Regions from separate parts of the Mycobacterium farcinogenes genome, predicted to be linked through region 2. Evidence: predicted binding sites of a transcription regulator. Region 2 holds the regulator's gene; the other holds the start of a gene.
The links. Region 2 encodes HspR, which represses chaperone genes until heat shock. Its sites were predicted from a motif close to ANNTGAGTNNNNNNNACTCANNT; they were not measured.

Region 1: lon (endopeptidase La) is a predicted target of HspR. The motif match lies at 3,570-3,592, and genes of this name have one in related genera.

Annotation. Positions count from the first base shown of each region.
Region 1 is NZ_CP081673.1:3,278,926-3,295,051, reverse strand. It holds gene K6L26_RS15585 (esterase family protein) at 1-682, shown strand, start outside; gene K6L26_RS15580 (molybdopterin-dependent oxidoreductase) at 759-2,297, shown strand; gene K6L26_RS15575 (hypothetical protein) at 2,294-2,491, opposite strand; gene K6L26_RS15570 (NADP-dependent oxidoreductase) at 2,523-3,449, opposite strand; gene lon (endopeptidase La) at 3,604-5,928, shown strand; gene K6L26_RS15560 (lysophospholipid acyltransferase family protein) at 6,031-6,822, shown strand; gene cycA (D-serine/D-alanine/glycine transporter) at 6,894-8,339, shown strand; gene K6L26_RS15550 (TfoX/Sxy family protein) at 8,343-8,675, shown strand; gene K6L26_RS15545 (hypothetical protein) at 8,744-8,968, shown strand; gene K6L26_RS15540 (oxygenase MpaB family protein) at 8,982-9,848, shown strand; gene K6L26_RS15535 (hypothetical protein) at 9,848-10,099, shown strand; gene K6L26_RS15530 (DUF998 domain-containing protein) at 10,067-10,765, opposite strand; gene K6L26_RS31690 (hypothetical protein) at 10,778-10,966, opposite strand; gene K6L26_RS31975 (hypothetical protein) at 11,113-11,403, shown strand; gene K6L26_RS15520 (DUF72 domain-containing protein) at 11,413-12,141, shown strand; gene K6L26_RS15515 (NAD(P)/FAD-dependent oxidoreductase) at 12,153-13,379, shown strand; gene K6L26_RS15510 (hypothetical protein) at 13,531-14,187, shown strand; gene K6L26_RS15505 (helicase HerA domain-containing protein) at 14,187-16,126, shown strand, end outside.
Region 2 is NZ_CP081673.1:5,908,008-5,924,133, reverse strand. It holds gene K6L26_RS28360 (ABC transporter ATP-binding protein) at 1-185, opposite strand, end outside; gene K6L26_RS28355 (ABC transporter permease) at 187-1,023, opposite strand; gene K6L26_RS28350 (aryl-sulfate sulfotransferase) at 1,020-2,345, opposite strand; gene K6L26_RS28345 (LacI family DNA-binding transcriptional regulator) at 2,534-3,505, shown strand; gene K6L26_RS28340 (TetR/AcrR family transcriptional regulator) at 3,507-4,127, opposite strand; gene K6L26_RS28335 (oxidoreductase) at 4,111-4,956, opposite strand; glycine riboswitch at 5,191-5,288, shown strand; gene K6L26_RS28330 (L-serine ammonia-lyase) at 5,317-6,696, shown strand; gene K6L26_RS28325 (DUF445 domain-containing protein) at 6,693-8,000, opposite strand; gene K6L26_RS28320 (Abi-alpha family protein) at 8,005-8,790, opposite strand; gene dnaK (molecular chaperone DnaK) at 9,063-10,922, shown strand; gene grpE (nucleotide exchange factor GrpE) at 10,919-11,560, shown strand; gene dnaJ (molecular chaperone DnaJ) at 11,598-12,764, shown strand; gene K6L26_RS28300 (heat shock protein transcriptional repressor HspR) at 12,761-13,144, shown strand; gene K6L26_RS28295 (aldose 1-epimerase) at 13,141-14,043, opposite strand; gene K6L26_RS28290 (FAD-binding oxidoreductase) at 14,063-15,229, opposite strand; gene K6L26_RS28285 (ABC transporter permease) at 15,216-16,126, opposite strand, start outside.

The DNA.
Region 1 (16,126 bases), 2.6 Mb from region 2:
CGTGGTCATGCCGGTCGGCGGACAGTCCAGCTTCTACACCGACTGGTACCAGCCCTCGAAGGGCAACGGTCAGGACTACACCTACAAGTGGGAGACCTTCCTGACCAGCGAGCTGCCCACCTGGCTGGCCGCCAACCGCGGCGTGTCCCAGACCGGCAACGCCGTCGTCGGCATCTCGATGGCCGGCAGCGCCGCGTTGACCTACGCGATCCACCACCCGCAGCAATTCATCTACGCCGGAACGCTTTCGGGCTTCCTGAACCCGTCCGAGGGCTGGTGGCCGATGCTGATCGGGCTGGCGATGAACGACGCCGGCGGCTACAACGCCGAGAGCATGTGGGGGCCGTCGACCGACCCGGCATGGAAGCGCAACGACCCGATGGTCAACATCAACCAGCTGGTCGCCAACAACACCCGCATCTGGATCTACTGCGGCACCGGGACCCCGTCGGACCTCGACGCAGGCACCAACGGCGGCAACCTGATGGCAGCCCAGTTCCTCGAAGGGCTGACCCTGCGGACCAACGTCACCTTCCGGGACAACTACATCGCCGCCGGCGGCACCAACGGCGTGTTCAACTTCCCGGCCAACGGCACCCACGCCTGGGGCTACTGGGGACAGCAGCTGCAGCAGATGAAGCCCGACATCCAGCGGGTGTTGGGCGCGCAGTCCGCCACCTAGACACCATCCACCCAGGGAGCCTGTCGTCAACCCCAACGGCAGGCTCCCTGCTCGTGTGCGGGGTAGGTTTGTACCGATGGCCCGGTCCTCGGCGAGTGCGTCACCCAATGTGCGGATGCTCGGCGGAATTGCCGCCGCCGCGGTGTCACTCGGGGTGGCTCAGGCCGTGGCCGTTCCGTTCCCCCCGCAAGCCGAGCCGCGCAACGCGGTGGGGGCAGCGGTAGTCGACCTGACGCCGGGTCCGGTCAAAGAGTTCGTGATTCAAGCACTCGGCGGTCTGGACAAACTCTTCCTGGGTGTCGCGGTACTGGTGGTGATCGCCGTGATCGCCGCTCTGGCCGCGACATACGAGACCCGGCACCGCCCGATCGGCAGCGCGATCTTCGTCGCCGCGGGTCTGCTCGGCTGCGCGGCGGTGCTCTCGCGGCCGGGAGCCACTCTGCCCGGCATCGTGCCGACGGTGGTGGGCACCGCGGCAGGGGTGGCGGTGCTGCGACTGCTCGTGCGCCTGTGGACCGCCCCCGACGATGATGCCGAACGTGTCGACACCACCAGACGGGCATGGTTGGCCACCGCCGGCATACTCGGATTCGGCGTGGCGAGCGGGCTGTTCGGTATCGTGGTCGCCCGGTTGACCAGTTCGGTGGCAGCAGAACGCGATACCTTGGCCATCCCCCGCCCACGCGTCCCCGCTCCGCCGATACCGCCCGGTGTGCAGCCCAAAGGCGTTGCCCTGCCGAGCTTCATCACCGACGCCGGTGACTTCTACCGCGTCGATACCGCACTTGTCGTGCCGCAGGTGAGCCGCGACGAATGGCGATTACGCATCCACGGCATGGTCGATCGGGAGGTCACCTACAGTTTCGACGATCTGACCCGCTTCGAGGTGGTCGAGAAGGCCATCACACTGACCTGTGTATCCAATCCCGTTGGCGGCGACCTGATCTCGACGGGAACGTGGACGGGCTACCGGGTGGCCGATCTGCTACGGGCCGCCGGCGTGCATCCCGACGCCGACATGGTGCTGTCCACCTCGGTGGACGGGTTCACCGTGGGCACCCCGGCGGACGCTCTCCTCACCGGCGACGACGCGCTGTTGGCCATCGGGCTCAACGGACAACCGCTACCGGTCGCACACGGTTATCCCGCCCGTCTGGTGGTGGCCGGACTCTACGGCTACGTGTCGGCCACCAAATGGGTCACGGACCTGGAACTGACCCGCTTCGACCGGGCCGAGGCGTACTGGACCAGACAAGGCTGGGCCCCGCGCGGACCGATCAAGACCGAGTCGCGAATCGACGTGCCGCGCAACGGTCAGACTCTGCCGGTCGGACCGACCACCTTCGGCGGCGTGGCGTGGGCGCAGAATCGCGGAGTCCGCGGCGTGGAAGTCCGAATCGACGACGGCCCATGGCTATCCGCCGAACTCGGGGACGCGTACTCCAACCAGACGTGGCGGTTGTGGAGCGTGCCCTGGCAGGCGACCGGCCCGGGCCGGCACACGCTCACCGTGCGCGCCACCGACAACACCGGCGCGGTCCAGACCTCAGACCAAGCCCCCACCGTGCCCGACGGCGCGACCGGTTGGCATTCGGTGAACTTCAGCGTCGCCTAGCCCTTGAGCTTGCGCCAACTGAGCACGGAGATCACGACACCGATCACCGCAGTGATCGGCCCGATGACCGACCACGTGGTGGTGTTGCTCATCGGGCTGCCCTGCAACACACCGAAACCCTGCAGCGCCCAGATCAGCCCGAACAGCGCCACGATCACACCGACCGCGAACGTCACGACATATCCCCTGTTCATGATTGGATGCTACGTCGCGGCCGAGACGCGGTCAGGGAACAAGCACCAATTTCCCTCTGGTATGGCGCTTTTCCAGCTCGGTGTAGGCGGCTTGGACGTCGTCGAGGGCGAACACCCCGGCGATCGGTACCTCGAGTTCGCCGGTGGCGGCGAGGTCTGCCAGTTCGGCGATGACCGCGATGTCGGCCCCCTCGGCATTCCCGGCACTCTGGACGCCGTACTGCTCGATCGCACCGAAATCGATGATGGTGTCGACGCGTTCGGCAGCCACCCCCAAGTCTTCAACGGCCAGCTTCACGTATCCGCCGCCGAAGAAATCGAGGAACGCGTCCACGCGGCCCGACGGCGATGCGGCGCGCAGCCGGGTGGCCAGACCGTCACCGTAGTTCACCGGTATCACGCCGAACCCGGTCAGCCAGTCGTCGTTCCCGGGCCCGGCGATGCCGAGCACCGTCGCACCCGCCCGCCTGGCCAGTTGCACCGCGATGCTTCCGACACCACCCGCGGCCCCCGCGACCGCGACGGTGTCCCCGGGCCGCAGCCGCACCGCGCGCACGGCCGCATAGGCGGTGGCGCCCGCGACATAAAGCGATCCGGCCACTTCCCAGGACAGGCCCGCCGGTTTGCGCGCCAACTGGGTGGCCGGCACCGCCACATACTCGGCATGGCTGGCGCGCGAGTCGGTGAAGCCGAGGACCTCGTCGCCGACCTGGAACTGCGCCACCCCGGACCCGAGTTCGGCCACCACGCCGGCGAGGTCACTGCCCTGCCCGGAGGGGAACGTGGCCGGGAACCGATCGTGCAACGCGCCCCGCCGGATCATGGCCTCACCGGGGTTGATGCCGGCTGCGCGCACCTTCACGAGTACCTCGCCCGCGGCCGGAGCGGGCCGCGGCACATCGCGCACCTGCAGTACGTCTATGCCGCCGTATTCGTCGAACTGCACAACTTTGCTCATGTTCCCTACGACCGATCACCCGGCCGAAACATTCCGCCGGGCCACATTTCGCTCTCAGCGATGTGGGGCATCGACTTGCCGATCGGGAAGTTGATCCGGGAACAAACCGAAGCCTGACAGAGTTGAGCGCATCAGACTGAACTTTGGAGGTTTGATGCCTGAACCAATCGCAGTGCCCGTTTTGTTCTTGAGCGAGCCGATCGTGCTGCCGGGAATGGTGGTGCCCGTCGAACTCGACGATGCCGCCCGCGCCGCCGTCGACGCCGCCCAGGCCAGCGAATCCGGCAAGCTGCTGATCGCCCCGCGGCTGGACGATCGCTACCCCACCCACGGTGTGATCGCGTCGATCGTGCAGGTCGGGCGCATGCCAGGCGGTGCGGAAGCCGCCGTCGTCCGCGGGGAACACCGTGCCCACATCGGTTCCGGAACCACCGGGCCGGGCGCGGCCCTATGGGTCGAGGTGGATCAAGCCGCCGAACCCGAATCGGTGACCGACGACACCAAGGCGCTGGCCGCCGAGTACAAGAAGCTGCTGCTGGCCATGCTGCAGCGGCGCGAGGCCTGGCAGATCGTCGACGTGGTCAACAAGATCACCGACCCGTCGGCCCTGGCCGACACGGCCGGTTACGCCTCGTACCTGACCGACGTGCAGAAGCGCGAACTGCTGGAGACCGAGGACGTCAGTCGTCGCCTCAGCCTGCTCGTGGAATGGACCGGCGATCATCTGGCCGAGGTCGAGGTCAACGACAAGATCGCCGAGGACGTCCGGGCCGGGATGGACAAGCAGCAGAAGGAATTCCTGCTGCGCCAGCAGTTGGCGGCCATCCGCAAGGAGCTGGGCGAAGGCGAACCCGAGGGCTCAGACGACTACCGGGCCCGCGTCGAGGCCGCCGACCTTCCAGAAAAGGTGCGGGAGGCCGCGCTGCGCGAGGTCGGCAAGCTGGAACGCTCCAGCGACCAGAGCCCTGAGGGCGGCTGGATCCGGACCTGGCTGGACACCGTGCTGGACCTGCCGTGGAACGTGCGGACCGAGGACTCGACCGATCTCAAGGGTGCTCGCGAAATCCTGGACGCCGACCACCACGGGCTGGACGACGTCAAGGACCGCATCGTCGAGTACCTGGCCGTGCGGGCCCGCCGGGCCCAGCGCGGCATGGCCGTCGTCGGCGGCCGCGGGTCGGGTGCCGTGATGGTGCTGGCCGGCCCGCCCGGGGTCGGCAAGACCTCGCTCGGTGAGTCCGTCGCCCGCGCGCTGGGCCGCAAGTTCGTGCGGGTCGCGCTGGGCGGTGTGCGCGACGAGGCCGAGATCCGTGGCCACCGGCGTACCTACGTCGGCGCGCTGCCGGGCCGCGTCGTGCGGGCCATCGGCGAGGCGGGTTCGATGAATCCCGTCGTGCTGCTGGACGAGATCGACAAGGTGGGCTCCGACTACCGGGGTGACCCCTCGGCAGCGCTGCTCGAGGTGCTGGACCCGGCGCAGAACCACACGTTCCGCGACCACTACCTGGAGCTGGACCTGGACCTGTCCGACGTGGTGTTCCTGGCGACGGCCAACGTCATCGAGAACATCCCGTCGGCGCTGCTGGACCGGATGGAGCTGATCCAGCTCGACGGCTACACCGAGGACGACAAGGTCGCCATCGCCCGCGACTACCTGCTGCCCCGGCAGGCCGAACGGGCGGCCCTGACCGAGTCCGAGGTGACGGTGACCGATGCGGCACTGCGCAAGATCGCCGCGGACTACACCCGCGAACCAGGCGTGCGGCAATTCGAGCGGTTGCTGGCCAAGGCGTTGCGCAAGGTGACGACGAAGCTGGACTCGACAGATTCCCCCATCACGATTGATGAACCGAATCTGGTGGAGTACCTGGGCCGTCCACGGTTCACACCGGAATCCACCGAGCGCACCGCGGTGCCCGGTGTGGCGACCGGTCTGGCCGTCACCGGCCTGGGCGGCGACGTGCTCTACATCGAGGCGAACGGGAACGACGGAGAGCCGGGCCTGAAGCTGACCGGTCAGCTGGGTGACGTGATGAAGGAGTCGGCACAGATCGCGCTGTCCTACGTCCGTGCCCACGCCGAGCAGTTGGGCGTCGACCCGAAGACTCTCGACCGCCAGATCCACGTGCACGTGCCCGCGGGTGCGGTGCCCAAGGACGGTCCGTCGGCCGGCGTCACGATGGTCACGGCACTGGTGTCGATGGCCACCGGGCGGCAGGTGCGCGGCGACGTCGGCATGACCGGTGAGGTCACGCTCAACGGCCGGGTGCTACCGATCGGCGGCGTCAAGCAGAAGCTGCTCGCGGCGCAACGCGCCGGACTGAAGACGGTCTTCATCCCGCACCGCAACGAGCCTGATCTGGATGAGGTTCCGGCCGAGGTGCTGGACGCCTTGGAGGTCAAACCGATGACCGATGTCGCCGACATCATCGCCGAGGCGCTGGAACCGATCCGCGAGGGCGCATCGGTCGCCGCATAAGCAGCCGACGGGCTCGCCATCGACAGACCGTCCGCCGTTGCGACTCCCGAAGTCGCAACGGCGGACGGTTTATTTGTCGGCATTCTGGTCATTCTGGCCGCGATGGACGAAAGCGAGCTCGACCAGTGGGATCCCGCCGTCACCCGACAGATGAGGTCGTTGGCGGGACCGATCGCGAAGTGCTGGTTCCGCTCCGAGGTTCGCGGCCTGGAGAACATTCCGGACGACGGCGGTGCGCTGGTGGTCTCGAATCACTCCGGCGGAATGCTGACGCCCGATGTCCTGGTCTTCGCGCCGGAGTTCTACCGCCACTTCGGCTACGACCGTCCGCTCTACACCCTGGCCCATTACGGGGTGCTGCTCGGGCCGACCGGCGATATGTTCCGGCGACTCGGAGTGATCCACGCCAGCCGGCAGAACGCCGCCGCGGCCCTGGATTCGGGTGCTGTGGTGCTGGTGTTTCCCGGCGGCGATTACGACGTCTACCGACCCACCGCCGAGGCGAACACCATCGATTTCAACGGGCGGACCGGATACGTGCGGACCGCGCTGACCGCGGGTGTCCCGATCGTGCCGACCGTGTCGATCGGCGCCCAGGAAAGCCAGCTGTTCCTGACCCGGGGCAACTGGCTGGCCGAGCGACTCGGGCTGCCTCGCATCCGGCTGGACATCTTGCCGGTGAGCATCGGCTTCCCTTTCGGCCTCAGCGTCCTCGTGCCGCCCAACCTGCCACTCCCCACCAAGATCGTCACCGAAGTCCTGCCTCCGATCGACATCACCGCACGCTTCGGCGCCGACCCCGATGTCCACGAGGTCGACGCCCACATCCGCGGCGTCATGCAGACCGCACTCGACCGGCTGGCCGCGCAGCGACGCTTCCCCATCCTCGGCTGACAACCCGCCCGGGCCGACCAAAGGGAAGGCTGGGTGCAGCCGCGGCGGACAGACCTGCAATCCTTCACGGTGTGACGTCAGATACAGCCACGGACGAACGCCATCTCTCCCGCCAGCTCGCCAACCGGCACATCCAGTTGATCGCCATCGGCGGCGCGATCGGAACGGGCCTGTTCATGGGGTCCGGCAAGACCATCTCGCTGGCCGGGCCTTCCGTGCTGTTCGTCTACATGATCATCGGCTTCATGCTCTTCTTCGTGATGCGGGCCATGGGCGAACTGCTCCTGTCCAACCTGCATTACAAGTCCTTCGCCGATTTCGCGGCCGACCTGCTCGGGCCGTGGGCAGGCTTCTTCACCGGCTGGACCTACTGGTTCTGCTGGATCGTCACGGGTGTCGCCGACGTGGTGGTGATCGCCGGGTATGTCGCCTTCTGGTGGCCGGACCTGCCGCTGTGGATTCCGGCACTGGCCACGGTCGTAGTGCTGATCGGGCTGAACCTGCCGACCGTGCGGGCCTTCGGTGAGACCGAGTTCTGGTTCGCGCTGATCAAGATCATCGCGATCGTGACGCTGATCGTCATCGGACTGGTGATGATCTTCACCAGTTTCACCGCGCCCACCGGCGCGCAGGCATCTTTCGCCAACCTGTGGAACGACGGCGGCTTCTTCCCCACCGGCCCAATGGGTTTCGTGGCCGGCTTCCAGATCGCCACCTTCGCGTTCGTGGGCATCGAACTGGTCGGGACCACCGCCGCCGAGGCCAAGGACCCCGAGCGCAACCTGCCCAAGGCGATCAACTCGATCCCCGTGCGCGTCATGCTCTTCTACGTCGCCGCGCTGACCATCATCATCGCGGTCACCCCGTGGCGCGAGATCGATCCCGAACTCAGCCCCTTCGTGGCGATGTTCAGCCTCGCCGGCCTCGGAATCGCCGCCTCGGTCGTCAACTTCGTGGTGCTGACCTCGGCGACGTCATCGGCCAACTCCGGCATCTATTCCACCTCGCGGATGGTTTACGGCCTGGCCACCGAAGGCGACGCGCCGAGCCTGTTCGGCCGGCTCACGTCCCGGCGCGTACCCGCCAACGCGTTGTTCCTGTCCGGGGTCTTCCTGCTGTCGGGGGTCGTCATGGTCGCCGCAGGCGACTCGATCGTCGCGGCGTTCACCTTGGTCACCACGATCTCGTCGCTGTGCTTCATCTTCGTCTGGACGATCATCCTGGTGAGCTACCTGGTGTATCGGAAGCGCCGTCCGGAACTGCACGAGGCATCGAAGTTCAAGATGCCCGGCGGTGTCGTGATGTGCTACGTGGTGCTTGCGTTCTTCGCCTTCCTGCTGTGGGCGTTCACCCAGAAGGAAGACACCCTGCAGGCCGAGCTGGTCACCCCGGCATGGTTCCTGGTGCTCGGCATCGCCTGGTTGGTGCTGCGGCGTCGACCCGAGCATCTGGCTCGTGAAGCCGCCTTCGAGGCCGAGCTCCAGTCCGGCGATCGCGAGTCGAAGGATGCCGACTGACCGATGGCCTTCGACCCGGACCTGGCCAACCGCATCCGTGAATTGACCGCCACCGAAAGCGGTCTGGACGAGAAGCGCATGTTCGGTGGGCTGGCGTTCCTGATCAACGGCAACATGGCGGTCGCGGCAACCCGAGAAGGCGGCCTGATGGTGCGGGTGTCCCGGGGCGACAGCGACAAGCTGCTCGGGCGCGCCCACGTCGAGCCGATGGTGATGGGTGGCCGGGAGATGCGGGGATGGCTGCGGATCGCCGGCCCCGGCGTGAAGACCAACCGCCAGCTCCAGTCGTGGGTCGCCCGGGGAATCGAGTACGCCAAGAGCCTGCCGCCCAAGTAGTTTCCGGGACGCCAACCAGAATCGCCATTAACATAGAGTCCGCCTGACAACGACGGGGGCGCACTTTCATGTTGACCGCAGTACGCAAGATTCTCGGCTTCCAGATGACCATCGCCGAGTGGATCGGGACGGCCATGCTGCTCGCAGTTCCCTACCTGCTGATCGGCCTGGTCTGGTCGCTCACCCACACCGGCCATCTGGCCGGCATGCATGGCGCCGACGCCGTGGTCTCCTTCCTGGGCTCCATCGTCTCCTGGCCAGTCCTGCTGTTCACCAACGTGTGCATGAGTTGACGAGGGCCGACGCATGACTTCCATTCCCGCCAACCGGATCTCGGTCACCCGGCGCACCTCACGGTGGTCCGACGAGGACGTCACCATCGCCGATGCGATGGACCTGTGGGGGTTCGCCGCGGGCGCCGCCAACGTGATCATGCAGCTGTCCTCACCGGGCGTGGGTTACGGAGTTGTCGAGAGCACCGTCGATTCCGGCAACCTGCTCAAGCACCCATGGAAACGCGCCCGCACCACCCTGAGCTATCTGGCAGTGGCAATCCTCGGTAACCCCGAGGACCGGGCGGCCTTCCGCGACGCCGTCGACACCGCGCACCGCCACGTCCGGTCCGGACCCGCAAGCCCCGTGCAGTACAACGCCTTCGACCGCGAGCTGCAGCTGTGGGTCGCAGCCTGCCTGTTCGTCGGGCTGGAGGACGTCTACCAGCTGTTGCGGGGCGAGATGACCGACACCGCGGCAGAGCAGTTCTACCAATCCGCCGCGACATTGGGCACCACGCTGCAAGTCAGCCCCGACCAGTGGCCCGCGTCGCGGGCGGAGTTCGACACCTATTGGGACAGCGCGTGCGCCCGAGTTCAGATGGACGACGTCGTCAGAAAGTATCTGCACGATCTGGTGGACCTGCGGATGATCAACCCACTGCTGCGCATACCGTTTCGGCCGCTGCTGAAATTCCTCACGACGGGTTTCCTTGCCCCGGTGTTCCGCGACGCCGTCGGCTTCGGCTGGGGCCCCGGTCGCCAGCGCCTGTTCGAATGGCTGTTCCTGGTGGTGGCGTTCGGCAACCGCTTTCTGCCGGTGTTCATCCGCCAAGGCGGCAGTTACCTGCTGCTCGCCGACGTGCGCCGGCGGGTGGCCGCCCACAAGGCGCTGATCTGATGGACCGGGTCCGCCGCGTCTTGAGCTACAAGCTCAGCGTCGAGCAACTGCTCGAGACCCTGATGTGGTTGTCCCTGCCGTACCTGGTGATCGGCCTGGTCTGGACGTTCTTCCACCCCGAACAGGTGCAGCTCATCGAGTCGAGCTTGCTGACCAAATTCCCGGCCGGCGCCGATCTGGTGGCCTTCGGTCAGGTGACGCTGCTGTGGCCGGTGCTGCTACTGGGTGCCGACGTGTGCGTCACGATGTGAACGCAACAGCCGCACCGCCACCGCCGCGATGAACACCCACAGCACCCCGCCGCTGACCCACGTCGGTAGATAGTTGAACGCCTCGGTCGGCGCACCGGCGTTGAGGCCCATGTACGCCCCCACCGACAACACCCCGATGCCGACCACCGCCGACATGACCATCCAAACCCGGTCGCCGGTCTGCGCGAAAAACCTTGCCAACGCCAAACATCCACAGGTGACAGCCAGGAAACCGAGGCCACCGGCCGCGCCGTGAATCTTGGCCGGGGTGCTCAACCCGTCAGCCCCCGGATAGCCCTGCGCCGCGCCCGGCGGGAATCCGAAGCGAGGATCGGTCGGGTTGAGCCCGACCACCACACCGGCCAGCAACCCGTAGAGCATCACACACACCGCCGCCAACCGGCCGGACAGCACGCCCGAGGTCGCACGCCAGATCCCCACCCCGAAAGCCATCAGCAGCAATCCGCACCCGATGAAGTTCGCGGTTTGAACCCAACCGCAATCACCAAGAGCCAAAAGGGAATTGGCATGTCGCGCCGGGTCGAAGCCGGGACGGGTGAAGGCCAGGGCCAGCGATACGGTGGTGATCACCGACCCGGCGGCCACCCCGGCGCCGAGCAATACCGCGGTGAGCCGGCCATCGGCGCGGCGCGAATCAGGTGTCACGGAAACTCGACGCTACCGTCCGAACCGGCCGGTCGATTGGCTAGGGTCTTGCGTCGTGAAGGCTTGCCTCGTCCGCAGTGCAATCTTGGGAGCCGCCGTCTCGGCACTGGCCGGATGCGCGTCGGGAACCGTCGTCAACACCGACGATGCCGCGCCACCACCGCCGGCGAGCACCACCACGGCGCCCCCGGTGTTCAGCACCGCACACCTGGTAAACGCCGCCGACTACCTTCTTCGAGGTCAACGGCCGCAAGGCCTACTACTTCAGCACTCCGAGCGGGCGCTGGCAGTGCGCCATCCTGCCCCGCGACCGCGCCGGCTGCCAAGCCGCGGGCGGCTCCTCGTCGATGGCCGTGTCCGGAGCACCCGAGGAGGTGCCCGACCCGGCCGGCGGTACGGCAGCACCGAATGCCCTTGTGCTGGACCGCGACAACGACGCCCAATTCGTCAACCTGGCACAGCCCGATTTCGCGCAGCCGGCCGCCGTCGTACTGCCGTTCGGGAAGGCACTGGCAGTAGCCGGTTTCCGCTGCAACGTCCAGGAACAATCCGGGGTGTCCTGTGTCCGGGAACTGACCGGCCGAGGTTTCACCTTCTCCGCCGAGGGCTACACCCTGCAGTACACGGACGTCCCCTAGCGATGGAACATGATCAGGATCGGCACCTCGGGTTGGTCATACGACCACTGGACCGATGTGCTGTATCCCCGCGGCACACCGGCGAAATCCCGGCTGGCCCACTACGTCGACGAATTCGACACCGTCGAACTCAACGGCAGCTTCTACCGCTGGCCGGCTGACACCACGTTCACCGGATGGCGCGACCAGATGCCCGACGGGTTCACCATGTCGGTCAAGGCGCACCGTGGATTGACCCACTACCGGCGGCTGCGCTCACCCGAGTCCTGGACACCACGTTTCGCGGACTACTGGAAGCTGCTCGGTCCGCACAACGAGGCACTGCTGGTCCAGCTGCACCCCGCCCTCGAACGCGATGACGATCTGCTCGACGCGTTCCTTTCCCAACTCCCCCGCCCCGTCCAGGTCGCGATGGAACTACGCCACCCGTCGTGGGATGCGCCCCCTGTATACGGTCTGCTGGAACGGCACGGTGCCGCCTACGTGGTGATGAGCGGTCCCGGTTTGACCTGCCGGCCGGTGGCTACCAGCGATCTGGTCTACCTGCGCATGCACGGCCCCGGCGACCACGGCATCTACGCGGGCCGTTACTCCGACGACGAGCTGTGCCGGTGGGCCGAACAGATCCGCGACTGGGACCAGCACGAGCACCGGGTCGTCGTCTACTTCAACAACGATCTCGGTGGTCACGCGGTACGCAACGCCCGAAAACTGAAGCAGTTGCTGTCGGGCGAGTAGGCTGAGTTGGCATGACCACGTCGTCCACATTCGCGATCGTCGGCGGTGGACTGGCCGGCGCCAAAGCCGCTGAAGCTTTGCGGGACAACGACTTTGACGGCCATGTCGTGTTGTTCGCCGCCGAAGACAAGCTCCCCTACGAGCGTCCGCCGCTGTCCAAGGAATACCTGGCCGGCAAGAAGAAACTCGATGACTTCACCGTCGATCCCGCGGCCTGGTACCGCGACCACAACGTCGACCTGCGGCTGGGCACCGAAGTCAGCGCCCTCGACCCCGCCGGCCACACGCTCGCACTGCCCGACGGCACCACTGTCGGCTACGACAAACTGCTACTGGCCACCGGGTCCGCCTCACGCCGGCCACCGATCCCCGGGTCGGACGCGGCAGGAGTGCACTATCTGCGCACGATCGACGACGCCGCCGCCTTGAGTGCGGCACTGGCCCCCGGGGCGACGCTGGCCATCGTCGGCGCCGGCTGGATCGGGCTGGAGGTCGCCGCCGGCGCCCGAAGCCGCGACGTGAACGTCACCGTCGTCGAAGCCGCCCACCTGCCGCTGCTGGCCGCCCTGGGCACCGAAGTCGGTGAGGTGTTCGCGCAGTTACACCGAGCGCACGGCGTAGATCTACGGCTGGACCAGTCGGTACAGGAGGTGACCACAGCCGACGGCACCGCCACCGGGCTACGCCTCGGCGACGGCTCCACCGTCGCCGCCGATGCGGTGCTGATCGCCGTCGGAGCCGCACCGAACATCGGACTGGCCGAACAGGCCGGACTGGCCGTGGCAGACGGCGGCGTGCTCGTCGACGCATCACTGCGCACCAGTGACCCCGACATCTATGCCGTCGGCGACATCGCCGCGGCCCAGCATCCTTTCTTCGGGGTGCGGATCCGCACCGAGCACTGGGCCAACGCGCTCAAACAGCCCGCAGTGGCAGTGGCGGGCATGCTGGGCAAAAGTGCGGAGTACGACGAGCTGCCCTATTTCTTCACCGATCAGTACGACCTCGGTATGGAATACGTCGGACACGCACCCGAATATCAGCGGGTGGTGTTCCGCGGCGACGTTGCTGGACGCGAGTTCGTCGCGTTCTGGCTCGACGGCGCGAACCGGGTTCTGGCAGGGATGAACGTCAACGTGTGGGATGTCCTTGACGACGTCAAGGCGCTGATCCGCTCGGCCGCCCCGGTCGATCCGGACCGCATCGCCGACCCCGCCCAGCCCCTGCCGGTCGGGTAGCTGCGGGCCCCGTACCTGACGTGCGGGCGAAAACCGTGCAGCGCAACAACATTCTCGCGGGGTCGGGGGTACACGCTAACGTGCATGAGACACGTGCCGGTATCGCCCCGCCCGCGTGCCACGACCACGACGGCAGGAAGGTGAGCATCCGGTGAATGTCGCGCCCGACGAGCTGACCGGCACAGAACAGGCAGTGCTGCTGGTACTCATGGCCGAGTCCCGCCCGGTGCCCAATCCTGAGCTGGAGCGGCTCGGGCCCAAGCTCGACAAGCCGAAACGCGACCGGCTCAACCGGCTGGGACTGATCGAATCCAGCGGCACCCGGCCCGTGGTCCACGAGCTGACCGACGCGGGCTGGGCACTGTGCCGGTCCCTGTTCGGCGCCGGAGCACCGCCCCGGTCCACCGGGCAGGGCAAGGCGCTCTACACCCTGCTGGCAGCGCTGCACCGCTACTTCGAGAAAGCCGAGCTGGTACCCGCCGACGTGTTCCTGCCCGCCGAACAGCCCGCTGGCGTGACCGCTGAGGCGCCAGCAGCGGCGACCGGGGCCGATCCTGAACTCCAGTTGCGCACCGCCTACGCCGGGCTGGCCGCCCGGCCCGGAGGCTGGGTGAGCCTGCTGCGGCTGCGCCATGCCCTACCCGGCCTGCCCCGACCCACCGTCGACGCCGCGCTGATCAGCCTCTATCAGCAGCCCGGCGTCAGCCTGATCCCCGAGGAGAACCAGAAGGTGCTGACCCCCGCCGACCGCGAAGCCGCGGTGGAGATAGGTAACCAGGACAAGCACCTGATCGCGATCGAGTCCTGATGGAGTCAGCGCACCGCGAAGCGCTCAGCGCGCTTCGTCTGACCTGGGCGCCCACTGCCGACGATCTCTGGCATTCGCAGGGCGCACTGCACGTGCGCGGCCTCCACGACCGGCCGATGGCCGATGTCATGGCCGCCTTCGGCGACGCCGTACGAGAAACCGACTCCAGCCCACTGGGCGTGGTGGTTCGCGGCCCGGCGGGCTCCGGCAAGACCCACCTGCTCGGTCAGGTGCGCGAACAGGTGCAGACCAGCGGCGGTTTCTTCTTCCTGGTCGAACTGCTCGATGCGGCAGGCTTCTGGCAGTCCGCCCGCGCGGGCATCCTGGAAAGCCTGGGCCGGCCGGGCAGCGAGCGCGAAACCCAACTGAAAGACCTGTTGTGGGAGCTGTCCTCGGTGGCCCATATCTCTCGGGCCAACCGCCGGGCCGTGATCGGCGACGACGATCTGACCCCCGAGATCCTCACCGACTTCGTCAACTCACTGCACAAGGTGCACCGCCACACCGTCAAACGCGCCCACCACACCTTGCGTGCCCTGGTCCTGCTCGGTGCCGGCGACCTCGAGCTGCAGGACATCGGCGAGGCCTTCCTGACCGGCAACGGTGAGAAAGAAGCCTGGGGCCTGCCCGCGCCGGTACTCACTCCGCAGGAATCGGTGCGCGACATCTCGCGGTTGATCGCGCTGGCCGGCCCGTCCGTTCTGGCCCTCGACCAGATCGACACCTTGCTGGCCCAGTCCGTCGACCGCACCGACAGTGCCGGCGCCGAACCGGGCGCCGATGGAGCTGCCCGCCCCGCAGGCAACAACGACCTCGAGCACATCGCGCACGGGCTGATGTCCATCCGCCAGACCATGCGCCGCACCGTCGGCGTGGTGGCCTGTCTGCCCGCGGCCTGGGAAGCCATCCAGGACCGCGCCACCGCCACGGTGCAGGACCGCTTCCGGACCACCGCGCTGCTGCAGGGCCTACCGACGCCGGAGGTCGGGCGCGCCATCCTGGAACGGCGGTTCACCGCCAGCTACTCGGCGATCGGGTTCGCCGCGCCGTATCCGAGTTGGCCCATCCTGCCCTCGGCGTTCGACGAGACCACCCAGTACACGCCCCGCCAGTTGCTCAAACGCGCCGACACCCATGTGCGCCGCTGCCTGGAACGCGACACTGTCGAAGAGCTCGCCAGTCTCACCGCCGAGCAGACGGGTGCGCACGAAACCTCCGCGGGAGGTGCGGCACCCGGAGACACCGGCGAACTGGACCGCCGCTTCGCCGAATACCGGCACCGCGCGGTGACCGTGGCCGCGCTGGATCCCGACGGCGAGGACACCACGATGCCCGGCCTGCTGTCGGCCGCTCTGGACGCATGGATCACCGAGCTGGGCGAAGCCGGTCAGGCGTTCCGGCCCGATCCGCTGCCCGGCCAGCGGGTGGTGCTGCACGGACGGCTGCGCCAGACCCTCGACGCCGCGACCGACGACGAACGGCACTGGGCATTTCGCGCGATCTCGTCCGGCAACGCCGTCGCGGTGCAGAACAGGATTCGCAAAGCCTGGGAGGCCACCGGCTTCAACCCGGACCGGCGCCTGCTGTTCCTGCTGCGGAACACCGCGTGGCCCAAGGGCGCCAAGACCGCGGTGATCATCGCCGAGTTCGAGGCGGCCGGCGGCCGGGTGCTGCCGATGAGTGAAGACGACGTGCGGACCATGACAGCGCTGCGCGATCTGATCGACGACAACCACGCCGACCTGCCCGAATGGCTGCGCCGGCGCCGCCCCGCCCACGGGATCGGCTGGCTGCGCGCCGCCCTCGGAGAAATCGCGGGCGATCCACCGCCGCCGGCCCAGATCGACGTGGACGCCGAGCTCGCCACCGGGCCGATCCGAACCCAGCAGGCCGCACCGGTGATCGAGCACTCGCCCACCGCGGTCACCCTGGGCCTCGA
Region 2 (16,126 bases):
GTGATGGAGCCGGAGGTGGCGGTGATGAGTCCGGCAAGGCAGTGCAGCAGCGTCGATTTGCCGCTGCCGGAGGCGCCGACGAGCACCGAGAAGGACCCGTCGGGAATGGTCAGGGAAATGCCCTTGAGCGTCGGCTCTTGCTTGCCGGGAAATTTCACCACGAGATCACGGGTCTGGATGGACATCTCAGCGCTCCTCCTGGGCCCAGCGGGTGAACGGGGATGCGGCCGCGGCGACCAGCAGGTCACACAGGGCACCGACGATGCCCAGGATGATGAGGCAGAAGATCAGCCGATCGGCCTGAGAAAACAGTTGAGCCTGGGAGATTCGGTACCCGATACCCGCTGTGGTGCCGGTCATCTCGGCCACCACAATGAGCACGAACGCCATCGCGGCACCCACCCGCAGGCCCGAGGCGATATCGGGCGCGGCCTCTGGCAGCACCACCTTCGACAACGTCTGCCAGCGGCCGGCGCCCAGGCAACGTGCGGCTTTCAAATAGTCGATCGGTGTGCCGGCCAATCCGGAGTGGCTGTTGATCCACACCGGGACGAAGACGCCGAGCGCGATGACCAATAGCTTGCTGTTCTCACCGAGCCCGAACCACAGGATCGCCAGGGGGACCAGACCGATCGTCGGGATCGGCGAGAACACCCGAAGGACGGGTTGCAACAGATTGCGGCCGGCGGCGGTGGTCGCGGTGAAGACGGCCACCACGATGCCGGCGGCGGCACCGATCGCGAAACCGACTGCCGCCCTGCGCAAACTGGCGACGATGTCGTCGGCCAGCAGGCCCTCGGCCCACAACGTGTGTCCGGCCGCCAGTATCTCGGGCACGCTCGGGAACAGTTGCCGCGGGAACCGCCCGGTCGCCACGATCAGCGACCACAACGCAGCGGCGATCGCCAGGCCGGCGAGTGTCCAGCCCAGAACCCTCGCCCGCGCGAACGCCGACCGTAGCCGTGCCGGACGCGGGCTGTGCGGTGACGCGGCCGGGGCTCGGACCGCCAAACCGGCTGTCATGGACGGCTTCCCGCTTCGGTTCCCACGGCACGCAGCGGCTCGCGCGGGTTCCCCGACGGAACCCAGTCGAACGGCACGGCTTGTGACCGGTACACCAGCGCCGTGCGGGTCAGCCGGTCTACCCCGGGCACCCTGGTCTGCTTGACCTCGGGCTCCCCGGCCACGCCGTAGCCCTGATAGGGGCTGTGATACTCCCACACCACGTCACCGCCGGGGGTGACCTGGAACAGCCGGCCCTGCATCCCCTCGGTGATCAAGGTGTTGCCGTTGGGCAGTCGTTGCGCATTGCTGACGAACGAGCTGAAGAAGGTCCACGACGGTAGACCCGAATCCTCAGCGGTGTACTGCCACACGATTTCGCGGGTGAGAGGGTCGATTTCGAGGACCCGGGAGCCCGCGTAGATGCCCAGCGGTGCGGCAGGGTATCCGGCGCCGCCCTGGTTGTCGAACACCAGGATGTTGCCCGCGCCGGGAAGGCCCGCTGCGATCATGTGCGGGTTGTGCTGACCGGAGGTCTGGTCGACCGGGCGTGGCACCTTGTGCACGTTGATCCGCTGATGCTGGGCGCCGAATTCGGCGTCGTAGTAGGGCCCCAGCTTCCAGGCGATCGCACCGGTCGCCTTGTCGACGAGCGCGATGATGTTGGCCTTGCGGAAGCTGATCAGGATGTTGTCCGGGTGGAACACCGAGTCAGGGTCATTCAGGTACCACCGGTTTGGACCGAGGGTCTTGGCGCTGTTCATCTCCAGATAGCCCCAGGGATCGTCGGGATCACGGGCGACGGCCTGACGCAGGGCATCCCAGCCCGTCTCGGAGAAGCCGAACTCGTCGAGGTGGTCGCCGGCCAGCCACTGCCAGACGATCTCGCCGCCGGGGGTGACCTCGTAGAGTCCCTGGTCCCCTACGGTGTGCGTGCCCAGACTGGGTACCACCCGGGGAACGGTGACCAGGATCAGGCGATTGCCGTTGGGCAGTAGCTCCCAGTCGTGGTTCTGCCGGGCGGCGCCGTCGGGCGCCTGGGTACCCCATTCCCAGACGACGTCGCCATTCCAGTCGAGCTGGCCGACGGTGCCGTTGGCATAGATGCCGCCGCGGGCGTCATCGCTGTCGGACAGTTGCACCCCGACGTCGCCGAGCCGGCCGCCGTTGAGCGCGGGGTCCAGAATGCGGGGTGGCACACCGGCATACGGCCACTCGTGCGCCACGGTGCCGTTGAGGTCGATCACTCGGGTGGTTCCGTCGGCGCCGGTGAACAGGACATAGCTGTCATGGACAAGCTCGGGGTCGAGGTAGCTGACTCCACTGAGACGTACAAATGCCATGTCAGTTACTCCACCAACGTCCGGTTACAACCACGGGTCCTCCTCGTTACGGTTCTAATCGATTAGCGTGAGGCAGGCGAAACATGGACGGAACCGTCACAATCGAGGTGATTCAAACTCTTTCGAGCGACCGTCGACGAGCGGAGGGTCCACCCGTTGTGAGTGGGAAACGTCCGACCCTGGCAGATGTGGCCAACCGCGCCGGCACGTCGACGGCGGTGGTCAGCTACGTGCTCAACAACGGGCCGCGACCCGTGTCAGACCAGTTGCGGTCCAAGGTGATCCGCGCCATCGATGAGTTGAACTACCGGCCGGATGTGCGTGCCAGGGCGCTGCGCAGGTCCCGGCGGTGGCGGCAGATCGGTCTGCTGGTTCCCGACCTCACGCTGCCTCTGTTCGGCGAGTTCGTGGGCCGGATCGAGGTCGAGGCCCGTTCCCGCGATCACCTCACCCTGATCGGCAACACCGGCTACGACCCCGAGCGGGAACTCGAATTCGCGACCGCGTTCGCTGAGGTCGGGGTCGACGGACTGCTGGTCGTCGGTGCGGCGAACGCTCCGCAGACGGCGGAACTGTGTCGGCAAGAACGTATTCCGGTGGTATGGATGCACAACATCCGCGGTGAAGTCGAGGCTGACATCGTCGCGGTCGACCACGCCCACGCGGGCGCACTCCTCACCCGGCACCTACTCGACGTCCACGGCTGTCGCGACATCGCGTTCGTCGGCGGTTTCACGGAGGTCGACGTCCGCCACGGCGACCGGGAGACCGTGCAGCAGCGATTCGAGGGTGCCGACTCGGTGGTCGGGCGGGTTCTGTCACACATCCGCACCGATCTCACTCCCGCCGGTGCGTACGCCGCGGTCGGGGAGTTCCTGCGCGACGCGACACCGGCTCCCGGCGCCCTGGTGGTCGGGACCTACGGGCAGGCCGCCGCCACCGTCCGCGCGATCATCGATGCCGGATTGCGCGTGCCCGAAGATATTCGGGTGGTGGGTTTCGACGGCGCCACCGCCGACTATGGGCGGGTTCGGCTCACCGCGGTCCAGCAACCTGTCGACGCGCTCGCCCGCCTGGCGTTGGGCCGATTGCTCGGGGATGACGCCGACGACGACATCACGCCGACGCTGCGGGTGGGGGAGACCTGCGGGTGCGCGTGAGTCAGGCGGGAAGCAGCCCGCGCAGCGCGGTCTCGGCCAACCGCCGGGCATGTTCCTCGGTGAGGGCATAGTGGCCACTGAGGCGACGGAAGATGAGTGGCCCGAACAGGATGTCGATGACATCGTCGATCGCGATGTCCGCGTCGGCGTCGCCGCGGTCGACCCCGCGCTGCCACAGTTCGGTGATCGCGGCGCGTCGTCCACCCAGGAAGTACTCACGGAAATACGCTGCGCCCGTTTGATCTTCGACGCACGCCGCGAGCAGCTGGGCGAACACCTCGCCGCGGGCGCTGGCGTAGAACGCCGACACACGGATCACCTGCTCAGTGAGATCGCCTGCGGTGCTGCCGGTATCGGGCAGCGGCAACGCTTCGGCCATCATCGATCCGAAGGCCTCGGCTGCGACGGCGGTCCGCGATGGCCAGTGTTTGTAGAGGGTGGCCTTGCTGGCTCCGGATCGGGCCGCGATCGCGTCCATCGTGGCCGCCGGGAATCCACCTTCGTCGAGCAGCTCCGCGGTGGCGTCGAGCATGGCCTGGTGGATGCGGTCGCTGCGCGCGCCGGTGGGGCGGGCGAAATCCTCGCCCGCCCCGTCGGCCGCCGTCTCAGTGGGCCGCGACATCATCGAAATCTGTTGATTCCGAGACACTTCGCCATTGCGCCAATTCAGCCTGCACGTGGGCGATCTTGCCCTCGACTGCCGCGATGGTGTCGTTGCCGAGCAGGAGGCGAAGCGGCGGCTCGTCCGCCTCCACGACATCGATGATGGCCTTGGCTGCCTTGACCGGATCGCCGGGCTGGTCGTGATTGCGCTCGCCGGCGGCGACGCGCATCTGGCCGGCCGGACCGTTGGCGTAATCGTCGATCAGGTTGCGCTGGGTCTGCAGGCTCGACGAGTCGAGGAAGTCGGTGCGGAAGTAGCCGGGCTCGACGACCATGACGTGCACACCCAACGGTTTCAGTTCGGCGTGCAACGCTTCCGAGAGGGCCTCGACGGCGAATTTGGTCGAGGCGTAGACGCCCCATCCGGGCGAGCCGACGAAGCCGCCGACCGAGGAGATGTTGACGATGGTGCCCGACCGTTGCGCCCGCAGCACCGGGGCGACGGCCCGGGTGACGGTCAGCAGGCCGAACACGTTGGTCTCGTAGACCGAGCGAACCTCGGCATCGGTGGCTTCCTCGACCGCGCCGAGCAGGCCGCGCCCGGCGTTGTTGATCAACACGTCGATCCGGCCGAAGCGATCCACGGCGGCCTGCGCGGCTTGTTGTGCCTGCGCCTCGTCGGTGACGTCCAGGGCGACGGCGAGTACGTTGTCGTCCTCGCCGAGGGCGGCGGTGACGGCCGCGGCATCGCGTGCGGTGGCGACCACCTGGTGGCCGCGGGCCAGGGCGTCGCGGGCGATCTGCAATCCGAATCCGCGGGATGCTCCGGTGATGAACCAAACGCTCATGTCTTTGACCACCTGTTCTTTGTTTATCTGAACTGTACGTTCAGTTTAGTTACGATGATGGCCGGTGCAACTTGAGCGGGGCCGGGATTATTCCGACCGGCTGACGCGGCCGGCCGAGTAACATCCGTCACATAACTCAATACGTCGATGACGCATTGCGGGAGAACCTCCGATCGGGAGGCGCCGTAGGAGCAAATCCTCCCCGGGAATCTCTCAGGCCCAGCACCGCAGTGTCGAGGCAACTCTGGAGAACAGCGCGGCCATCACGCGCTTACCGAAGGTGAAAGGCGCGGCGCGCCAAATCTCTCAGGTTTCAGGACAGAGCGGGGAGGTGTCACCACACACCCGGAGTTGGTAGTCATGACGATCAGTGTTTTCGATCTGTTCTCGGTCGGGATCGGCCCGTCGAGCTCCCACACCGTCGGTCCGATGCGGGCCGCCGGCATGTTCGCCGACGAACTCGTCCGCCGCGAGGCGGTCGATCGCGTCGCCGCGGTAGAGGTCGAACTGTTCGGCTCGCTGGCGGCGACCGGTGCCGGGCACGGCACGATGCCGGCCGTCCTGCTGGGGCTGGAGGGATATCGGCCCGAGACCATCGAGACCGACGAGATGGAACGGCGGCTCGCTGCCATCCGAGCCGACGGCAAGATCCGGTTGGCCGGTCGGGTGCTGATCGCATTGACCGAATCCGACGTGCAGTTGCTACCGAGCCGCCGGCTGCCACAACACCCGAATGCCATGACCCTGGCGGCATTTTCAGCGACCGGTGAGACCGTCTACCGCGACACCTATTTCTCGGTGGGCGGCGGTTTCGTCGTCGCTGAATCTCGCGCCGAGCCGCAGGCATCGGTGCGGCAGGACACCGATGCCCCTTTCCGTTCGGCCGCAGAGTTGCTCGCGTTGACCGATCGGGACGGGCTGTCGGTGAGCCAGGTGATGATGCGGCAGGAGTGTGCCGCCCGGCCGGAAGCCGAGGTGCGCGAACGTCTCTTGCATATCCGCGACGTCATGGTCGCCTGCCAGGTCAACGGCATGTCGCGCGACGGCGACCTACCCGGCAACCTGCGGGTCCGGCGCCGCGCGAAAGACTGGTTCCTGCGACTCGAAGCCGAGGACCCGACGCGTGATCCGGCGTTCGCCGAGGACTGGGTGAATCTGGTGGCGCTCGCGGTCAACGAGGAGAACGCGTCTGGCGGTCGGATCGTGACCGCGCCGACCAACGGCGCGGCCGGGATCATTCCGGCGGTGCTGCACTACGCAGTCCACTACACCGCGGCCGGGAAAGTCGACCCGGATGACACCACGGTGCGTTTCCTGCTCACGGCCGGAGCCGTCGGATCGCTGTACAAGGAGCGGGCTTCGATCTCGGGCGCCGAGGTGGGCTGCCAGGGGGAGGTCGGCTCCGCTGCGTCCATGGCTGCCGCAGGACTGGCCGAGATCCTCGGTGGGACACCGCGACAGGTCGAGAACGCCGCCGAGATCGCCATGGAGCACAGCCTCGGCCTCACCTGCGACCCGATCGGTGGGCTGGTGCAGATCCCGTGCATCGAACGCAATGCCATCTCGGCGGGCAAGGCGATCAACGCGGCCCGCATGGCGCTACGGGGCGACGGTACTCACCGGGTGAGCCTGGATCAGGTCATCGAGACCATGCGTGCCACCGGAATGGACATGAGCGCCAAGTACAAAGAGACTTCGACGGGTGGGCTCGCCGTCGCCGTCAATGTCGTCGAATGCTAGTGGTGCAGAAGGGTATTGAGTGCGCTTACCTGGGTCTCGCGACCGAAGTGCTCGACGACCTGCACCTGGATTTCGCCGACGATGCCGCCGAGGATCGCTCCGACCGCGATCATGGTCGGTTCGTCGTCCTTGAACACCGGCCGCAGGATCGACTCGTACTCCTCATTGGTGAGCTGACCCATCTTGTCGATGATGGTCTTCTCCAGGTCCAGCGCATTCATGGCATAGTCCTGCGCCTCGACCAGCGTGGTGGGCAGCCGCTCGAGCACCAGCTTCACCAGACGGTCCTTGGCCGCGTTGTACCGCTGGGTGCCGACAGCGAGTTTGACCAGCGGGGTCGCGATGCCGGTCTGGGCATCGATGGCCGCTTCGACCTCCTTGCCCACGAGCGCGAACAGTTTGTCGGAGCCCGGGCCTCGCAGCACGCCGTCGAACAGGATCTCGGGGGAGAACAGGTCCTCGGCCAGAATCCGCGCGTAGTCCTCGGTGATCTTGTCGCGCTCGGCGTGCAGTAATCCCTGGAACGGGATGAAGCCGAGGTATTTGGTGGGCCGCACGGGGCGGAACAACATGTTGAGCGCGATGTAGTCGCTGATAAGGCCGACGCCGAAGCCGAATGCCGGCATGATCCACGGGTTCTGGAACAACGCCCAGGCAACCATCTGGACCACGCCGATCCCGAGCCCGAAGTAGATGCCGCTGCGGCGCACGAAGGCCATCGCGTTGTCGCCGAGCCCGCGCATCAGCCTGTTGAGCTTGTCTTTGTTGCGGACCAGCGTCGTCACGGCCAGGTACTGGATGTCCACGAACCGGTTCAGGTCCGCACGCATCTCGTTGAGCATCTTCTCCACGATCCTGGGGGTCTGGTCGTGGATGCGGGCCTGGATCGCGTTGCGCGCGGCGTCGGGCAGTGAATCCCACAGCCCGGGGCGGATCTGCTCGGCGATGTCGCGGGAGATGTCGTCGACGGCCTGGGTCAGGGGCTTGCGTAAGGCCTCGACGGCCTCCTTGGCGTCCACCTTCGCCAGCAGCTCTTCGGGTTTCAGCAGATTCTGGGTGAGGAGCTCGATGGTTTTCGAACCCACCTTGCCCGCGCGTCGCGGGACGATGCCCTGCCAGCCGAGCACGCCGATGCCCCGGAACTCCATCGGTCGGTAGAGCATCTCGAGCGCGACGATCTTGGTGCTCCACCCGACGAAGGCGGCGACGAACGGCATCGACAGATAGATCAGCCAATTGACGCTGAAATCCGCCTTGATCTCCTGCCAGGTCTGGATCGCGAGAACGGCCTCGCTGCCGGCCATGCGGTTAGGAACCGTCCCGTTCCACCGCGGCCTCCCACAAGCCGCGACCAAGCCCGGACAAGGTCAGCGTGAGCTTGTCCACTCTGGCGGCGAGAGGCCCGCGGGATCCGTTCTTGATCGCCCGCAGCACCATCGGCTCGGCCATGAGCACCTCGTACTCGGCTTTCTGTGACGGATCCTCGGGACCGGTTTCCACCAGACCAAGTGACAGCAGATGCCCGACGTACTGGGGGACCATCGCCGGCAGCGCCACATTCGCGGTGCGGCCGATCAGGCAGGCGTTCTCCAGCACGGCCTGCCCCGGGGTTCGTGAACGCGTCCAGGTGTAGACGTTGACCAGTGGCGAAGCCTCACCCTCCGACAGGGCGCCGATGATCCGGGCCTCGTCGGCGACCAACTGGTCGAGCAGGCGGTGGTAGAGCTCCACCTGGCTGCCGGCCGTGCTCTGGTCGAGGGCGCGGTCCAGCAACCGGTCCATCTTCAGGTTCAGCGATTCGGCCGTCGGCTCCTCCGGGGTGGGCACCGGGGCGGGTCGCGGTGCCGATTCGATGGCCTCCAGCCGGTTCTTCACCAGCGTGGCCAGCTGCTCTTCACCCCAGGCCGCCAGCTTCATGCTGGTCTTGGCGGCGTCCAGCGCACGGTCGGTGAGACCGAACGGATCGAACCGCTTCGGCACCAGCGGCCGCGGGTTGCGCGGGGTCCGGATCGCGAAGGCGATCTCGCCGATCGGAGTGTCCAGTTTGAAAGCCCGACGCTGGTAGCTGCGTTTTGTCCGCTTGTCCGCAGGCACGTTCGGCCCCGTTGTCGTGATCTCGTCTGACATCGCCGGTCGATCCCCCTCAAGTGGCTGCCTGCGCCCTACGGCGGCATCTGATTATGGGGCACGATCCCCGCGCGAAAAATTGGGCGGGCTTCGGGAACAAAACCGCCGAAAGCCCCGTTGACCAGATCGACAACAAGTTGAGTGACATCGACTCAAGTCTGGGTTGACAATCTAAGCTCGCCCGGAGCAAGCTTGAGCGCAGTCCGCTCAGACCCCTATATCTATCAGGAGGCAACACCATGGCTCGTGCGGTCGGTATCGACCTCGGGACCACCAACTCCGTTGTGGCGGTCCTGGAAGGCGGCGACCCCGTCGTCGTCGCAAACTCGGAGGGCTCCCGGACCACCCCGTCCGTCGTCGCATTCGCGCGCAACGGCGAGGTGCTGGTCGGCCAGCCCGCCAAGAACCAGGCGGTGACCAACGTCGACCGGACCATCCGTTCGGTCAAGCGTCACATGGGCACCGATTGGACCGTCGAGATCGACGGCAAGAACTACACGGCGCAGGAGATCAGCGCGCGCACGCTGCAGAAGCTGAAGCGCGACGCCGAGGCGTACCTCGGTGAGGACATCACCGACGCCGTCATCACCGTGCCCGCGTACTTCAACGACGCCCAGCGTCAGGCCACCAAGGAAGCCGGCCAGATCGCCGGCCTCAACGTGCTGCGCATCGTCAACGAGCCCACCGCGGCCGCCCTGGCCTATGGGCTCGACAAGGGCAGCAAGGAACAGACCATCCTGGTCTTCGACCTCGGTGGCGGTACGTTCGACGTCTCGCTGCTGGAGATCGGCGACGGAGTCGTCGAGGTGCGTGCCACCTCCGGTGACAACCACCTCGGTGGCGACGACTGGGACGACCGGATCGTCGAATGGCTGGTCGACAAGTTCAAGGCCACCAGCGGCATCGACCTGACCAAGGACAAGATGGCGATGCAGCGGCTGCGCGAGGCCGCGGAGAAGGCCAAGATCGAACTCTCGAGCTCGCAGAGCACCTCGATCAACCTGCCCTACATCACCGTCGACGCCGACAAGAACCCGCTGTTCCTCGACGAGCAGCTGACCCGCGCCGAGTTCCAGAAGATCACTCAGGATCTGCTGGACCGCACTCGTCAGCCGTTCCAGTCGGTGATCAAGGACGCCGGCATCTCGGTCTCCGAGATCGACCACGTGGTCCTGGTGGGTGGTTCGACCCGTATGCCCGCCGTCACCGACCTGGTCAAGGAACTGACCGGCGGCAAGGAGCCCAACAAGGGCGTCAACCCCGACGAGGTCGTCGCCGTGGGTGCCGCGCTGCAGGCCGGTGTGCTCAAGGGTGAGGTGAAAGACGTTCTGCTGCTTGACGTCACCCCGTTGTCGCTCGGTATCGAGACCAAGGGCGGCGTGATGACCAAGCTGATCGAGCGCAACACCACCATCCCGACCAAGCGGTCGGAGACCTTCACCACCGCCGACGACAACCAGCCGTCGGTGCAGATCCAGGTCTTCCAGGGTGAGCGCGAAATCGCTTCTCACAACAAGCTGCTCGGATCCTTCGAGCTGACCGGTATCCCGCCGGCCCCCCGCGGCGTGCCGCAGATCGAGGTCACCTTCGACATCGACGCCAACGGCATCGTGCACGTCACCGCCAAGGACAAGGGCACCGGCAAGGAAAACACGATCAAGATCCAGGAAGGCTCCGGCCTGTCCAAGGAAGAGATCGACCGGATGATCAAGGACGCCGAAGCGCACGCCGACGAGGACCGCAAGCGTCGCGAAGAGGCCGACGTCCGCAACCAGGCCGAGTCGCTGGTCTACCAGACGGAGAAGTTCGTCAAGGAGCAGCGCGAGGCCGAGGGCGGGTCGAAGGTTCCCGAGGAGACCTTGGCCAAGGTCGACGGCGCGATCGCCACGGCCAAGACGGCGCTGGAAGGCTCCGACATCTCGGCGATCAAGGACGCCATGGAGAAGCTCGGTGTCGAGTCGCAGGGCCTGGGCCAGGCGATCTACGAGGCCACCCAGGCCGAGCAGGCCGCGGGTGCCGACGGTGGAGCTTCCTCGAGCGCCGCGGACGACAACGTGGTGGACGCCGAGGTCGTCGACGATGATCAGGAGAACAAGTGAGCGAGAACGATCCGCACGAGCCGGTGACCATCACCGACAAACGGCGCATCGATCCCGACACCGGTGAGGTTCGTGAGCAGGAGCCGGCCCCTGGTGGGCCGGCTCCGGCCGCCTCCGCTGCCGGTGCGCCGGCGAACGACAGCGACGAGGTCGCCGAGCTCAAGGCCACGCTGCAACGCGTGAAGGCCGAATACGACAACTACCGCAAGCGGGCGCTGCGCGATCAGCAGGTCACCGCCGACCGGGCCAAGGCCGCCGTCATCACCCAGTTGCTGGGTGTGCTCGACGATCTGGACCGGGCCCGCAGCCACGGTGACCTGGAGGCCGGGCCGCTCAAGTCGGTCGCCGACAAGCTCGTCGGCGCCCTTGAGGGACAGGGCCTTTCCGCATTCGGCGCCGAGGGTGACGAGTTCGACCCATCACTGCACGAGGCTGTGCAGCACGAAGGTGAGGGCACCCACCCCGTGGTCGGGACCGTGATGCGGCGCGGCTACAAGATCGGTGACCAGGTGGTCAGGCACGCCCTCGTCGGCGTGGTCGACACGGTTCCCGACGCCGAGGCCGGTGCTGGTTCCCCGTCGGGGGCAGCGGATAACGGTGACGCGGCCGGCGATCAGGCCGCAGAATCAGACAACTAGACAACCCAACTAGAGAGAAGAGGTAAGGAGGTGGCGCATGGCCCAACGCGAGTGGGTCGAGAAGGACTTCTATAAAGAACTCGGCGTCTCCTCTGACGCCAGCGCCGACGAGATCAAGAAGGCCTACCGGAAACTGGCCTCCGAGCTGCATCCCGACCGCAATCCCGATGCGGGTGCGGCCGAGCGGTTCAAGGCGGTTTCCGAGGCGAACAGTGTTTTGTCGGACCCCGCGAAGCGCAAGGAGTATGACGAGACCCGCCGGCTGTTCGCCGGGGGTGGGCGCCGGTTCAACCCGGGTGGGAACTTCAGTGGCGGGTTCGGTTCCGACGGAGCCGAATTCAACCTCGGAGACCTGTTCGACGCGGCCGGCCAGAGCGGCGGCGCCAACATCGGTGACCTCTTCGGCGGGCTGTTCGGTCGCGGTGCGCAACCGCGGCCGAGTAGGCCTCGTCGAGGCAACGACCTGGAAACCGAAACCGAGCTGTCCTTCCTGGAAGCCACCAAGGGCGTGGCCATGCCGCTGCGGCTGACCAGCCCGGCGCCCTGCACCAACTGTCATGGCAGTGGTGCGCGGCCGGGCACCAGCCCCAAGGTATGCCCGAACTGCAACGGCTCGGGTGTGGTCAACCGCAATCAGGGTGCGTTCGGATTTTCCGAGCCCTGCACCGAATGCCGGGGCAGCGGCTCGATCATCGAGCACCCCTGCTCTGAATGCCAGGGCACCGGCGTCACCACCCGGACCCGCACGATCAATGTGCGGATCCCGCCGGGTGTCGAGGACGGTCAGCGCATCCGGCTGGCCGGCCAGGGCGAAGCCGGGCTGCGAGGTGCGCCGTCGGGCGATCTGTACGTCACCGTGCATGTGCGGCCGGACAAGGTGTTCGGGCGTGACGGCGATGACCTGACCGTTGCGGTGCCGGTGAGCTTCCACGAATTGGCACTGGGCACAACACTTTCCGTTCCTACCCTGGACGGCAAGGTCGGGGTCAGGGTGCCCAAGGGCACCTCCGACGGGCGGATCCTGCGCGTGCGGGGACGCGGAGTGCCCAAACGTTCCGGCGGCCATGGTGACCTGCTGGTCACGGTCAAGGTCGCGGTGCCGCCCAACCTTGAAGGTGAAGCGGCAGAGGCGCTGGAGGCTTATGCGAAAGCCGAACGGGCCAGCGGTTTCGATCCGCGGGCCGGATGGGCAGGCAACATATGAGCCAGCGCAAAGAGGAAGCCCGCACGTTTTTGATCTCGGTGGCCGCCGAGCTGGCCGGTATGCACGCGCAGACCCTGCGCACCTACGACCGGCTCGGCCTGGTCAGCCCGCAGCGCAGTTCCGGCGGCGGGCGCCGCTACTCCGAGCGTGACGTCGACCTGCTCCGTGAGGTGCAGCGGTTGTCACAGGACGAGGGTGTCAACCTGGCCGGTATCAAGCGCATCATCGAATTGACCAATCAGGTGGATGCACTGCGCACCAGGGTTTCCGAGTTGACCCAACAGGTCGAGCAACTCAGCGATCAACGCCGTGACGTCTCCGCGGCGTCCAAAGCGGTCGTGCTGTGGCAGCCACGACAGCCGCGCCGCAGTGCCCGTTAGCCGACCCTGATCGAAAAGATGGCCGTCTCCGGACTTCCGGGGGCGGCCATTCTGTAATTCCCCCGGCGTAGCGCATCGGTGGGTGCGGTCATCGGCTCGATCCCCACCACCGCATCGCTTCCGGGCGCGAAAAGCTGTGCGGCGGTGTAGCCCTCGTCGAAGGTGACCTCGACCCGGCGGCCGCCGCCAGACAGGGTGAACACCGCACCCGGCTCGACGCCATCGAATCCGTCGTCGAGTTCGGTGGTGCCCAGCCGCCTCGCCCCGTCCGGCCAATCCCGGGATTCACCGGTGGGCAGCCCCCGGTCATCCACGAGCAGGTGCCGCATGGTCGGGGTTTGCAGCTGCCAATCTTCGCGTGGCACTTCGGGAATCGTGACGTACGGGTGGTAGCCATAGCACAGCGGGACCGATTGTTCGGCAGTCGGCGTCACCGTCGTGGACACGGTGAGCGTTCGGTCGGCCAGCGTCACCGCCATGGTGAGGCGGTGCGGAAACGGGAACGTGGCCAGCCGCGCCGGTGCGGCGCCCCAGTCCAGTTCGGCGGTGAGCGTGTTCTCCGATTTCTCGGTCACCCGCCAATCCGGATTGGCGGCCAGCACACCGTGCATCGGCGCTCCGTGCGCGTCGGCGCGCACACCATTCTCCCCGGGTGCCACGTTCACCGCCGTCTCTCCGACGCGATAGTGGTTGCCGCTCAACCGGTTTGCCCACGGATAGAGGATCGGGATGCCCATCGTCTTGCCGTCGGAGAGGTAAGCTTGCAGCCCGCGGCGCTGTCCCAGATACTCGACGCCACCGTCGGACAGCGAGGTGCAGATCATCCCCGCCGCCGGCACATAGGTGGCCATCAGCGACGATGACGGGTCAGACAAGTTGACTGGTTGAACCTCGACCATGAGGCAAGTCTGGCACGGGTCAGCGAGTCAGCGGGTCGTGCTGGATGCGCTCGGCCGGCGCTCCCCGCTCGATCAGGGCGGCCTTGGTGGCGGTGACCATGTCCGGTCCGCCGCAGATGAGGATCTGCCGATCGCCCCAGTTGCCGTACCGCGTCACCACCTCGGCCAGCGTGCCGGTCTGGCGCACGTGCAGGCCACGCGGAGGTTGGACGTCGGGGTACTGGCCGGCCCACGGCGGGTCGGTGCTGTATTCGGACACCGGGGTCACCGACAGCCACGGATTGGTCGAGGCGATGTGCCACAGGGTTTTCAGGTCGTACAGATCGCACGGATAGCGGCCGCCGAAGAACAGGTGCACGCGCGGATTCTCGCCGTGCAATGTCATGTCCATGATGATGTTGCGCAGCGGAGCCAGGCCTGTGCTGCCCGCCACCATCAACACATCTTCGCCGTCGCGGTCGACGTGCAACCCGCCGTGTGGGCTGGACATCCGCCAGCGATCTCCGATCTTGGTCTCGGAGACGATGGCGGTGCTCACCATGCCGCCGGGGACTGACCGGATGTGGAACTCGATGCCCCCGGACCGGTCGGAGGGCACGGCGGGGCTCAGGTAGCGCCACCGGCGCGGCCACTGTGGCACCTGGACGGTCACGTACTGGCCGGGGTAATAGAACAGCGCCTGGTCGAGTTGCAGCCGGATCACCGAGACATCACGGGTGACCCGGTGGTGCTCGATCACGGTGCCGTCGCAATACGCCGGGGATTCCTCGGCATCGGCCGCCCCGCGCATCACCCCGATGACCAGTGCCACGGCGTCGTGAGTGGCCTCGGCCAGCCGATCGTCCCATTCGGGTTCGAGATGGCGGTGCAGAGCGTTGTACAGCGCCTCCTGCATGGAGTCGTAATGGCTCTGTGTGACACCGTATTTGCGGTGGTCTCGACCCAGCTGAGCCAGGAACGCCACCGGCTCTTCGGCACGTTGGGCGATCAGCTCGCCGAACAGCCAGGTCAGGGCGCGGGCAAAGACATCGCGCTGGCTGTCCATGTCGGGCGGGAACAGATCACGGGCCGAGAGGTCGGTGGCGAACCATTGGGTGTAGAAGTCGCGGATCAGCGGCGCGGAGCCCTGCTCGGGGTCGACGGCGCGCTGGAGTGTCTCCAGTGCTTGACGGTCATCGAGTCCCACGGAGTCGCATCATATGCGCGGAAGTTCCGGGCCGCCGCAATGCGGCGATGATCAGCAACGTCAGCCCGGCAAGCGCCCAGCAACTGAGCACAAGGATCGCCAAGTCCGCGCCCGCACCGTCGAAGTATGCGGTGGATCGCAGCAGCGTGGCGGTGGCACCCTGTGGCAGCAACTGGCCCAGCTGGCCCCAGCCGGCGGGCAGCATTTCCGGTGCGGCGGTCAGCCCCGACAGGGGGTTGCCCAGCAACAGAGCCAGTGCGGCGCCCACGCCCAGGCCGACCTTGCCGAACAGTGAGCCCAGGCCGAGCACGGTCAGCCCGGCCGCGGCGATCCCGAGCGTCAGGCCGGCGGCCACTCCCCAGAAGTTCGAGTCGATCGAGCCGAACACGTACTGGAGCAGGGCGGCCACGGTTGCTCCGGCAACCGCGGAGAACACGATCGCCGCGATCAGCCGGGTCCACACCTCACGGCGCAGTATCAGCACCAGGGCGACCGCGGGCAAAATCCCGGCCAGGGTGATCGGTAGGGCGGAGGCGGCCAGTCCGGTGCCGCGCGGATCCTGGCTCGTGGGTGCAGCGAGATCCTCGGAATGCAGCGGGACCCCCTGGTGTGCCGCGATGCCGTTGCCGATCTGGGTCAGCAGTTGCGCGACGGCGGGGCTGCCGCCGGTGGCGGTGAGCAGGGTGGGACCCTGCGTTCCGAAAGCGATGCCGCCGTACACATTTCGGTTCAGAATTGCTTCCCGCAGGGCTTCCTCGCTCGGGTAGTAGGTGACTGCGAATGCTTCGGGAGCCTGCCGTTCGAGGAGTTCGGCGACCTGGCTGGTGGCTGCCTGCGGGCCCGCGGCTCCGATCGGAACGTCGTGGGGCTTGGAGCGTGCGGCGGGCAGGGCGAAGG